4 regions of the Mesorhizobium sp. B2-1-3 genome follow, and region 1 is predicted to be linked to each of the others. Evidence: predicted binding sites of a transcription regulator. Region 1 holds the regulator's gene; each other region holds the start of a gene.
What was found. Region 1 encodes LexA, which represses DNA repair genes until DNA is damaged. Its sites were predicted from a motif close to TGTTCNNNNTGTGTTCNG; they were not measured.
Positions count from the first base shown of each region.

Region 2: a site for LexA is predicted at 1,721-1,738, ahead of dinB (DNA polymerase IV). Genes of this name have one in related genera too.
Region 3: a site for LexA is predicted at 1,797-1,814, ahead of uvrA (excinuclease ABC subunit UvrA). Genes of this name have one in related genera too.
Region 4: a site for LexA is predicted at 2,175-2,192, ahead of parE (DNA topoisomerase IV subunit B). Genes of this name have one in related genera too.

Region 1 covers NZ_VFWL01000011.1:20,862-23,835, reverse strand. Annotated here, with positions in the region: gene kynU (kynureninase) at 1-133, opposite strand, end outside; gene FJ973_RS18830 (TetR/AcrR family transcriptional regulator C-terminal domain-containing protein) at 130-807, opposite strand; gene lexA (transcriptional repressor LexA) at 1,274-2,017, shown strand; gene FJ973_RS18820 (ComEC/Rec2 family competence protein) at 2,011-2,974, opposite strand, start outside.
Region 2 covers NZ_VFWL01000016.1:8,239-11,212, reverse strand. Annotated here, with positions in the region: gene FJ973_RS22915 (dihydrofolate reductase family protein) at 100-687, opposite strand; gene FJ973_RS22910 (helix-turn-helix domain-containing protein) at 828-1,244, shown strand; gene FJ973_RS22905 (hypothetical protein) at 1,389-1,625, opposite strand; gene dinB (DNA polymerase IV) at 1,767-2,974, shown strand, end outside.
Region 3 covers NZ_VFWL01000015.1:65,015-67,988, reverse strand. Annotated here, with positions in the region: gene uvrA (excinuclease ABC subunit UvrA) at 1-1,647, opposite strand, end outside; gene FJ973_RS22480 (hypothetical protein) at 2,356-2,637, opposite strand; gene FJ973_RS22475 (ATP-dependent Clp protease proteolytic subunit) at 2,733-2,974, opposite strand, start outside.
Region 4 covers NZ_VFWL01000002.1:443,489-446,462, forward strand. Annotated here, with positions in the region: gene FJ973_RS06795 (FUSC family protein) at 1-6, opposite strand, end outside; gene parE (DNA topoisomerase IV subunit B) at 45-2,105, opposite strand; gene cpaB (Flp pilus assembly protein CpaB) at 2,341-2,974, shown strand, end outside.

The DNA of each region.
Region 1 (2,974 bases):
GCGAAGCGGCGCCCAGCGAATTGCCGTCGAGATAGATCACCCCCTGGGGCAAGGTGAAGCGGTCACGCATGGCACGCAGCGGATCCGCGGTGTCCATTGCCTCGATCGCTGCGAGATCGGGAATTTTGCTCATGGTCGCGATGTTCCTCGGTGAGAAGAGCGCCCTGGAAACGGGCCGGCTGTTTTGCCGCCCGGGCAAGGGCTGGCCGCATAGACGCGCAAGAACAGGGTGAACGCCCGGTTCGATCTTTGCTCGATTTCCGCCCGAGGCAGTTCCTCGAGCACCCCAACGATCCGGCGAACCTGGAGATCGCCGATCAAAAGACTGATGTAGATGTCGGCGGCTTCGGCAGGATCGTCACAGGCGATCAGGCCGGCCCGACTTGCGGTTCGAAGCAGGTCGCCAACAAGCGGCATTATGGTATTGCGGCCGAATTGCGCGATCGATTGGCCAAGCGTGCCTGTATCGTTGACGTCGCCGGCCGCGGCGCGATTGAGCGCCACCGCCTTGTCGCCCGTCACGAGGGTCAGCAGGACTGGCCCGAGCAAGTTCAGGGTTTCGAGCGGATCGCGCGCCTGGTGAAGGGCGTCCTCCAGCAGCTTCCTTGCCTCTCCCGCATTGGCTTCGATCAAGGATCGAAACAGGGTCTGCTTGTTGCCGTACCAGTTGTAGAGGGTTTCGTTCGAGGCCGATGCCCGCTTGGCGATAGCAAGCAGGGAGGCGCTCTTGTAGCCGGTTTCCCGGAGCACCGCATAGGCGGCCTCCTCTATCCGTTCGCGTCGCGCGGCCTGCTTCGGCGTGATCATTGGTGTTCCTCTTCGAAAACCGTACATTATTATACGGTTTCGTCAAGCGAACGGGAAGCAAGGAGCGAGCGAACGCAGCCCATAGCGACCAGTGGTGGTGCCTCGTCGTTTTCCGGCAGGAAGTTGGCATTTTGGTTTCGTTTCGTTCACGAGCCGCAGGGGTTTTAATCCGCCCAAACGCACCCCGCACCTGCCGGTCACCCAGCTTGCAGGCTTGTGCCAAGAGTGGAGACCGGTCGGGCCACAGGCCATTAACCAAAATAGTTTCAAAGGGCCCGGGAGCGCATTGACGACGGACCGCGCTGGCAGGATGCTGGCTGCGGGAGGGCATTTCGTTTCCGTCGCCTTAACAAATTCATTAAACTTTAAATGGTTGCGGAACACAACTGGAACAGATAGTGTTTGTTCTGGGTTTGTTTTCTGATTCTGGTTCCAGACCCTTCGTGCAATGCCTTTGGGGGCCGCCATGCTCACGCGCAAGCAACATGAACTCTTGATGTTCATCCATGAACGGCTGAAGGAAAGCGGCATTCCGCCGTCCTTCGACGAGATGAAGGAAGCGCTGGACCTCGCCTCCAAGTCGGGAATTCATCGGCTGATCACGGCGTTGGAGGAGCGCGGCTTCATTCGCCGCCTGCCCAACCGGGCGCGCGCGCTGGAGGTGCTGCGCCTGCCGGACTCGATCGCGCCGGGTCTTAACGCGGCAAAGAAGTTCTCCCCGAGCGTCATCCAGGGCAGCCTCGGACAGGGCAGCAGCCCTAGCCGGCAGATCAAGCCGGCGACGTCTTCGCGTCTGCCCGCTGCCGGCAATGACGACGATGCGGTTTCAGCGGTGTCGATCCCGGTCATGGGTCGCATCGCAGCGGGTGTGCCGATCGACGCCATCCAGCATCAGACGCATTCCATTTCAGTGCCGCCTGACATGATCATGGGCGGCGAACACTATGCGCTGGAGGTCAAGGGCGATTCGATGATCGAGGCCGGCATTTTCGACGGCGACACGGTCATCATCCGCAATGCCGACACCGCAAGTCCCGGCGAGATCATCGTGGCCCTGGTGGACGAGGAGGAAGCAACGCTGAAGCGCTTCCGCCGAAAGGGTGCTTCGATTGCGCTCGAGGCTGCCAATCCGGCCTATGAAACACGTATTTTCGGACCGGACAGGGTCAAGGTGCAAGGCAAGCTGGTCGGCCTGATCAGGCGCTACTGAGCGGGGTCGGCGGTGGGCTTTTCGGGTTTACGGTAAGGCGGCAGTCCCCTTGCCTCGCGTGAGAATTTCCGCTGTTCGTGCCAAGGCCGATATGGCCCGTCGACGGCAAAGCTGACCCGTGCCGGTGCCGTCGCCGATTGCTGGTCGAAGAAGACGGCGGCACTTCCCTTACGAGCGAGCTGCCGCTTGGTGATGACGAGAACCAGCGGATTGTGGCAGGGATCGTAGCCCGCGGGGTCGTTGATGACGATCAGATCCGCATAGGAGCAGGCCCTCCAGGCGTCCTTGCGATCCTCCACCTGCGCGATGATCGCCCCCGAGGGATGCCGGGCCATGCACAGGCCTGTGAAGCAATAGAAAGGCGCTCCCGCCGGAAGTTGCGCGGAATCGAAGATGTCGAACTGTCGGTCTCCGCTGTCGAACAGTTCCGGCGCAACGATGGTTTCGGACTTCAGCGCGCGTTTCCAATTATCGACGGTGAATTCGTTCGGGCGCGCCCGGTTGATCGCGAGCTCACCGCCGCCGATCGGCAGTGCCACCAGGCGGGCATCCTCCGAAATCAGCACGTCCGGCGTGCGCGTGTCCGAGACGGTCAACAGGCCGGCGAGCGCGAAGGGAAGTGCCGCCAGCCGCAGCCATGTCGTGGCCATCGTCGCGATGACCAGGGCGATCGCCACCAGAAGGACGGATTGCTGCGAAATCAACCCGACCGCGTCGACCGGCGAGCGTTGCGAGATCCATCCTGATATGGCGATCATCGCGGTCAGTCCCTTGCCCATCAGATAAAGGGATGGTCCATCGAACCCGAACGGCATCAGCAGCGCACTGGCAACCGCAAGGAACATCACGACCGAAACGATCGGCATGACGGCAAGATTGGCGAACAGGCTGAGCGGCGACACGCGCTGGAAATGCCAGATGGCGAAAAGCGCCGTGGCGCTTCCCGCGATAATCGAG
Region 2 (2,974 bases), on a different contig from region 1:
TCGCCCCTGGGGCTAAGGCAGAACCGCGCTTGGTGCTGCATCGCCGACTGCCATGCCCAAGCTCAACGGCAGGCATGATATCAGTGCAATGCCTTTCGATTAGCCGGCCGGCGCGTAGCGGCTCACCACCATGCCGCTCGCATAGGATTTCGAGCCGAGCAGCCGCAGCCTGCCGAACCCGCCTTGGTCGAAGATGCGGCGGCCGGCGCCCAGCACGGCCGGGTTGATGAACAGCTGGAACTCGTCGACCAGCCTGGCCGCGATCAGCGCCGAGGCGAAGCCGGCGCCGCCGAACACCGCGATGTCGCCGCCCTCACCCGCCTTCAGCAAGTCGACCTCCCGCGGCAGGTCGCCGCTGACCACTGTCGTGCGCTCCCATCGCGAGGCCTTGAGCCTGTCGCTCGGCACCACCTTCCTCGCCTCGACGATGCGCTGGGCGAAAGCATAGAACGGGTCGCGCGGATATCTCTTCGCCGCATTGCCCCAATGGGTGAGGTAGCCTTCCTCGGCCATCTTGCGGCTCAAGAGGATGGTATCGATGCCGGCGAAGACGGCGTTGAAGTCCCGCTTCAGCTCCTCGTCCCAGGCGCTGTCGTCGCCCCATTCCCAGAGCTGCCAGCGATGATCCCCGGCGGCGCCGACAAAACCGTCGACCGACATCTGCATCTGGAGGATCAGCTTTTTCATCATGGTTCTCCCAGTCAAGGGCCGAGCGGCTCGTTTTACCCGTCCGGCCGGCACGGTTGCCGATGGTTTACATTTGGAACTATTGACCTGAGATGAAAACGATGTCAATAGTAAAGCGATTTAAAAATGGAACCATACACATGTCGACACGGGACCGGTCTGGCTGCCCCATCAACCTGTCGCTCGAACTGCTCGGCGACCGCTGGACGCTGCTCATCATCCGCGACCTGGTCTTCGCCGGAAAAAAGCACTTTCGCGAATTCCTGCAATCCGATGAGGGCATTTCCTCGCGTACGCTGGCCGAGCGCCTCCAGACATTGCAGGACGAAGGCATCCTCACCCGCAGCGGTGATCCCACGCATGGGCTGAAGGCGATCTATCGCCTGACCGAGGCCGGCATCGACCTTTTGCCCGTGCTGGCCACGCTCGGCGCCTGGGGCAGCAAGCACCGCAAGGCCGACGATGATCTGGCAAGGATCGCCGATAAGCTCGCTGCCGACGGCGAGCCGGCGCTGGAGCGCCTCAAGCAGGCGCTGCGGGCGGAGCATCTCGGTTGATGGATGTCGCCAAGGTGGCCTCGGGGACAACGACCCGCACAGGCAACGCGCGTTAGAAAGTGCGTCACGGCCCTCTGTTCGGAATAGCGCAAAAACAAGCAATTGGAACGGTTGCGTGATGCATTGCAGCACGCCGGCGACGAGCTATGGCGTGCGCAATATGTCGGCGCCCGCCTGCTCATCGAACAGCACGGCGCAGCCGCACTGCAGCGCGACTTCACTCAGCGCATTCGCGACTGTTTCGTCGGCCGAGACGAAATCGCCGGTCAGCACCCGCAATTCCTCCACGGCCTTGGCCATCGAAACCAGCCGCCCCGCGGCGCGGTCGGTCGAGCAGGCGTTGACGACGCAAACCAGATCGATCATTTCAAAGTTGCCCATGCCAGCCTCCGCACGCGGCGCCCTTCGGCCGTCAACGCGATTGTGAGCGACAATGTTCCGGCGGATCGCGACCTCGCTTGACAGCGAGCAATGTTTGTTCTCTTTATGTTCCATACTCTACAACGTCGCGAGGAACCGGGGATGGAGCCCACCATCCTGCATGCCGATCTCGACGCTTTCTACGCCTCGGTCGAGCAGCTTCTCGACCCCTCGCTGCGCGGCAAGCCGATCGCGGTCGGCGGCGGCGTCGTGCTCGCCGCCTCCTACGAAGCCCGCGCCTTCGGCGTGCGCGGCGGCATGCCGGGGCGCAAGGCGCGCGAGCTCTGCCCGCAGTTGATTTTCGTCGGCGGAAATTTCCGCGACTACCAGCGGCTCGGCGACGCCGCGATGAAGGTGCTCGACGATTTCACGCCGCTGGTCGAGCGCATCTCCATCGACGAGGCCTTCGCCGATGTCGCCGGTTGCACGCATCTGTTCGGCCAGCCGCGGGAGATCGCCTCGACCATTCGCCGCCGCGTGCGAAGCGAACTCGGCCTGCCGATCTCGATCGGCGTGGCGCGCACCAAGCACCTGGCCAAGATCGCCTCGCAGGTGGCCAAGCCCGATGGGCTGGTGGTGGTCGAGCCCGGCACCGAGATCGCCTTCCTGCATGACCTGCCGGTCTCCCTGATGTGGGGCGTCGGCCCGGCGACCAGCGCGCGGCTGGCCGAGATCGGCGTCCAGACAATCGGCGAACTGGCCAGGACGCACAGCGGCGCGCTGGCGCGGCTGCTCGGCCCTGCCGCCGGCGAAAAGCTTGCCGCCTTGTCGTGGAACCGCGATCCGCGCAAATTGGAAACACGTCGCCGCGCCCATTCGGCCGGTGCCCAGTCGGCGCTTGGCCGCAAGCCGGCACTGGAATGCGTCTACATACCCGTCCTGCTGCATCTGGCCGACCGGGTCGCCAGCCGGCTGCGCGCCAAGGCGCGCCCCGGCCGCACGGTGACGGTGCGCGTGCGCTTCGCCGACCTCAGCGCCGTCACCCGCTCGATCACGCTCGACCAGCCGATCTCGGCGACGGTGATGCTGGCCGAGATCGCGACAGACCTGGTGCGGGGCGTGCTTGCCGATCATCCGCATGACAGGACGATTTCGCTGCTGGCGATCTCGGTCTCGCATCTGGAGGAAAGTGCCGAATTGCAGCTCGAACTGCCGCTCGGCCTCGCCGACGAAAAGCGCCGCCCCGGCACCAGGAAGGGCCTCGCACGCTTCGGCGCCGACCGCGCCATCGACAAGATCCGCGAGCGTTTCGGCAAACAGGCCGTCGGCTACGGCACCGTGGCGCTGGAGGCGGCCCGCTCGGTGCCCGA
Region 3 (2,974 bases), on a different contig from region 1:
CAGGCGCGCATTATCACGCTGGTGCAGGCCGATCGACGGTTCGTCCAGCACGTAGAGCACGCCGGTGAGGCCGGAGCCGATCTGCGATGCCAGCCGGATGCGCTGGCTCTCGCCGCCCGACAGCGTGCCGGAATTGCGCGACAAAGTGAGATAGTCGAGGCCGACGTCGTTGAGGAAGCGCAGCCGCTCGCGGATTTCCTTGAGCACGCGCACGGCGATCTCGTTCTGCTTGTCGTTGAGCTGCGCCGGCAGGTCGGTGAACCACTGGTCGGCCTTGCGGATCGACTGTTCGGTCACTTCGCCGATGTGCTTGCCCGCGATCTTCACCGCCAGCGCTTCCGGCTTCAGCCTGTAGCCACGACAGGCCGGGCAGGGGGTGGCCGACATGAAGCGCTCGATTTCCTCGCGCATCCAGGCGGATTCGGTCTCTTTCCAGCGCCGCTCGAGGTTGGGGATGACGCCCTCGAAGGTCTTGGTCGTTTTGTAGGAGCGCAGGCCGTCATCATACTGGAAGGTGATCTCGCGCTCGCCTGTGCCGCGCAGGATGGCTTCCTGGGCTTCCCCGGTCAAATCCTTGAACTTGTCGCCGAGCTTGAAGCCGTAAGCCTTGCCGAGAGCCTCCAGCGTCTGCACGTAGTAGGGTGAAGTCGATTTCGCCCATGGGCTGACGGCGCCGTCGCGCAGCGAGACGTTCTCGTCGGGGACGACCAGATTGGGATCGATGGCGCGCTGGCTGCCCAGCCCGTCGCAGGTCGGGCAGGCGCCGAACGGGTTGTTGAACGAGAACAGCCTGGGCTCGATCTCGGGAATGGTGAAGCCGGAGACCGGACAGGCGAATTTTTCCGAGAACAGGATGCGCTCATGCGTCTCGTTCTTCGACTTGTTGACCGAATCCTCGCCCGTCTGACTGGCATCGAGCGGCTTATCGGCGAACTCCGCCACCGCCAGCCCCTCCGCGAGCTTCAGCGCGGTCTCCATGGAATCGGCAAGGCGCGTTGCGAGGTCGCCACGCACGACGATGCGATCCACGACCACGTCGATGTCGTGCTTGTATTTCTTGTCGAGTGGCGGCACATCAGCGATCTCATAGAAGACGCCGTCGACCTTGACGCGCTGAAATCCCTTTTTCTGCAGCTCGAGCAATTCCTTGCGGTACTCGCCTTTGCGGCCGCGCACGATCGGCGCCAGGATGAACAGGCGCGTGCCTTCCTCGACCGCCAGCACGCGATCGACCATCTGCGACACCGTCTGGCTCTCGATCGGCAGTCCGGTGGCGGGCGAATAGGGTACGCCGACACGCGCGAATAGAAGCCGCATGTAGTCGTATATCTCGGTGACGGTGCCGACCGTCGAGCGCGGGTTCTTCGAAGTGGTCTTCTGCTCGATGGAGATGGCCGGCGAAAGGCCGTCGATCTGGTCGACATCCGGCTTCTGCATCATTTCGAGGAATTGCCGCGCATAGGCCGACAGGCTCTCGACATAGCGGCGCTGGCCTTCGGCATAGATGGTGTCGAAGGCAAGCGACGATTTGCCGGAGCCCGACAGGCCCGTCATGACGATCAGGCTGTCACGCGGCAGGTCGAGATCGACATTCTTCAGATTGTGTTCGCGCGCCCCGCGAATGGAAAGATATTTATGGTCGGCCATTGCCGGTCGCCGCCTCAGATCTGGAATTTGTGGGATCGGCGGGTTTTCCCCGGCCGTCCCCTATGTAGGTATTTTTGCCGCCGCGTCGAGAGACGCCACAATTCTCGACCAAGTCGTTTAACCGTCTTTCGCACGAACGGGCAAGCGGAAAGAACAAAGACCGAACACGCTCCTGACAAAAGCGGTGGAGCAGGCGGCGTGGTTCCCATCAGGGGATATGTCGCTCGATCACAATTTTTCCGATCGGACATCGAGCGGTTGACGTCCCCGGCTGAGGGGAGCAGACTCCACACGTCAATGAAGCCGGCTGTCTTTCGATGGCCTCGCCGCCCAAAGGCGGCCTGCGAGACGCCGCGGGCTACTGCGATCAGTGCTTCTGACGACGATTGTCGCAACGGACACAGGAGTGGAGCATGACGCCACCGGACAGTCCCTTGAGGCTCCAGCAGTGACTGGAGCCGCGGCAGGCATGAATGCCAGGGAGACGCGAGCGCCTTCCGACGTGACCCTGCCGGATGCACCAAAATCAGAGACTACTGGTCGGATCGTCGGCTGAACGCCGCGAAGCATCCGAAATCGAAAGCCGGTAAAACATTCCCGGCGAAAGATTGGATTATAGATCCAGAAAAGCCCCGTCCGTTTGCTAAAAGCACGGCGGGGCTGCTCTTTTGGGGGAACGCGCAGGTACTGACGGCCCCGACATGTCAGCTACCGCGGCGGTTTGATCCCGCCAGCGCCGACATCGACCGTGATGCTGCCGGAAATACTGACATCGGTATCGCCGATCTTGAACCGGCCGTTACCGTTGGCGGGGGAGGCGTCATCGGGTTCGGGCTGCGGGGCCGGCTTGGCGATGCGATAATCGCCGGCCACACCGGGCAGGCTGCCTTTCTGGCTGTCGTTGGCAAAGGCGCCGCCGGCCAGCATGAGCGCACCGGCGAAAATAGTGACGGCAAGACGCCAAGGTCGGAATAAGCGGCTGTCGATCATCGGGCGGTTATAGCGCCGCCCCGCCGAGGTGGCCAGACCGGCGGTCATCAAATCGCCGGACGGCGGGGCGTCGCAATTCATCGTGCTTGTGCCGGTCACGCCGCCTTTTTGCGGGTATCGTAGACATGATCGACGAGACCCCATGCCTTCGCTTCCTCGGCGGTCATGAAATAGTCCCGGTCGAGCGTGCGCTCGACCTCTTCATAGGTGCGGCCGCAATGACGCGCATAGAGTTCGGTCATCTGCCGCTTGGTGCGCAGGATGCCTTCGGCGTGACGCTGGATGTCCGATGCCTGACCCTGGAAGCCGCCCAGCGGCTGGTGCAGGACGAGGCTGG
Region 4 (2,974 bases), on a different contig from region 1:
GCTCACACGCGCGTCTCCGCAAGCCTTGATCGACCGGCCTGCGCTCAGATATCCAGCACTTCCGTTTCCGCGAATTCGGCGCGTTCCTGGATGAACCGGAAACGAGCCTCCGGCTTGGTGCCCATCAGCGCATCGATCGCGTCCTTGGTGGCGGCCTCGGCATCGATCACATCGACCCGGAGCAGCGTACGCTTCCTCGGGTCCATTGTGGTCTCCTTGAGCTGCGCGGCCATCATTTCGCCCAGGCCCTTGAAGCGACCGATCTCGACCTTGCCGCGCCCGGTGAACTCGGTGCGCAGCAATTCGTCCTTGTGCGCGTCGTCACGCGCATAAGCGACCTTGCCGCCCTGCCGGATCGAGTAGAGCGGCGGCACCGCCAGATAGAGATGTCCGCCGCGAACCAGGTTCGGCATCTCCTGGTAGAAGAAGGTGATCAGCAGCGAGGCGATGTGAGCGCCGTCGACGTCGGCGTCGGTCATGATGATGACGCGGTCGTAGCGAAGATCCTCGTCGCGGTATTTCGACCGCGTGCCGCAACCAAGCGCCTGGATCAGATCGGAAATCTGCTGGTTGGCGGCCAGCTTGTCGTTGCCGGCGCTGGCGACGTTGAGAATCTTGCCGCGCAGCGGCAGCACCGCCTGGCTGGCGCGGTCGCGCGCCTGCTTGGCAGAGCCGCCGGCCGAATCGCCTTCGACGATGAAGAGTTCGGCGCCGGCGGCCGCATTCTGCGTGCAATCGGCAAGCTTGCCCGGCAGGCGCAGCTTGCGCACCGCACTCTTGCGCGACACTTCCTTTTCCTGGCGGCGTCGTACCCGCTCGTCGGCGCGTGCGATAACCCATTCGAGCAGCTTCGACGCTTCCTGCGGATTGTCGGCCAGCCAATGGTCGAACGGGTCGCGGATCGCCGTCTCGACTATGCGGATCGCCTCGATCGTCGCCAGCCTGTCCTTGGTCTGGCCGACGAATTCAGGCTCGCGGATGAACACCGACAGCATGCCCGCCGCCGAGATCATGACATCTTCCGACGTGACGATCGAGGCGCGCTTGTTGCCGACGAGGTCGGCATAGGCGCGCAGGCCGCGCGTCAAGACGTTGCGGAAGCCGGCCTCGTGGGTGCCACCTTCGCCGGTCGGGATGGTGTTGCAGTAGGAGTTGATGAAGCCGTCGCCGCCGAACCAGGTCACTGCCCATTCCAGCGAGCCATGGCCGCCTTGCCTGTCGCTCTTGCCGGCGAAGATTTCGCGCGTCACCTGGAATTCGTCGCCAAGCGACGCTTTCAGATAGTCCTTGAGGCCGCCGGGAAAATGGAATTCGGCCTTGGCCGGAGTGGTGTCCTTTTCCTTGATCAGGGAGGGATCGCAGGTCCAGCGGATTTCGACGCCGCCGAACAGATAGGCTTTCGAGCGCGTCATGCGGTAGAGCCGCGCCGGTTCGAACGCGGCGCCCTTGCCGAAGATCTGCTCGTCGGGGTGGAAACGGGTCCTGGTGCCGCGCCGGTTGTGAACTTCGCCAAGATGCTCGAGGCCGCTGACCGGAATGCCGCGCGAGAAGCGCTGCCGGTAAAGTTGCCGTCCGCGCGCGACTTCGACTTCGAGATGATCCGACAGTGCGTTGACCACGGAGACGCCGACGCCGTGCAGGCCGCCCGAGGTTTCATAGACCTTGCTATCGAACTTGCCGCCCGAATGCAGTGTCGTCATGATCACTTCGAGCGCCGGCTTCTTGAACTTCGGATGCGGATCGACGGGAATGCCGCGGCCATTGTCGGTGACGGTGAGAAAGCCGTCAGCCGAAAGCTCGACATCGATGAATGTGGCATGGCCGGCAACCGCCTCGTCCATCGAGTTGTCGATAACCTCGGCGAACAGATGGTGCATGGCCTTGTCGTCGGTGCCGCCAATATACATGCCCGGACGGCGCCGCACGGGCTCCAGGCCTTCGAGTACCTCGATATCGGCGGCGCTGTAGCCCTCTGAGCCGTCACGAGACGCCGCCGCCGGACGCTTGGCTGCCGCCTGCACCAGCGGATCGGCCGGACGCGCCGGTGTGCGAACCGGTTGCGGCTGCTTCTCCAGATTGCCGAAAAGATCGTTGTTGTCGTCCATGCCTGCCATAGAGCCCAAGCTGCGAATCACCCGCCGATACTGCCACGCTTTTCAGCGCCAAGCGACGGAGGTTCCTGTTACGTTCGGGGATTAACCCCCTCTTATCCTAAAACCATTCGATAACCAAGCCGGCGGAAATCAGGCGGATAGCCAGCGAGAAGATTCCTGATTCTTTAACAATGCCGCCTAGCGTGAGCCAACATAACAAGAAACTACGGGCATCAGGGGTTTGGGCGTGAGGGGCAAGGCCATAACGATGATCGGCATCGCCGCCGTTTTCGGCGCAATCTCGATCTTTGCCGCGGATTTCTGGGTCAAGCGCCAGGCCAGGGCCGACGCCGAGGAGAAAACCGCGTCGATCGCGGCGCCCGCCGCGCCGACGGTCGAATTCAAGACCATCGTGGTGGCGAATGCACCGTTGCGGTACGGCATGGATCTCGACCGCGCGAAACTCAGCGAAATTCCATGGCCGCAGGATTCGCTGCCGCAGGGCGCCTTCGCCACCATCGATGGACTGCTCGGGGACGGCAACCGCGTGGTGCTGTCGCCGATCGAGGTCAACGAACCGGTGCTGCTTACAAAGCTGTCCGGCCCGAATGGCCGCGCCACGCTCTCCAACATGCTGACGCCCGGCATGCGGGCCGTCACCATCCGCACCGACGAGATCGCGGGCGTCGGCGGCTTCGTCACGCCGGGCGATCGGGTCGATGTCGTGCTGACGCGCGATGCCGGCGAAATCCAGGAAGTGGCCAAGAATGCGCAAGGCGCCGCCGGTTCGACCATCACCTCAGAGATCGTCGTTGCCGACGCGAAGGTGCTGAGCGTCGGGCAGGGCGCCGACGAGCGCCAAACGACGCCGCAGGTGGCCA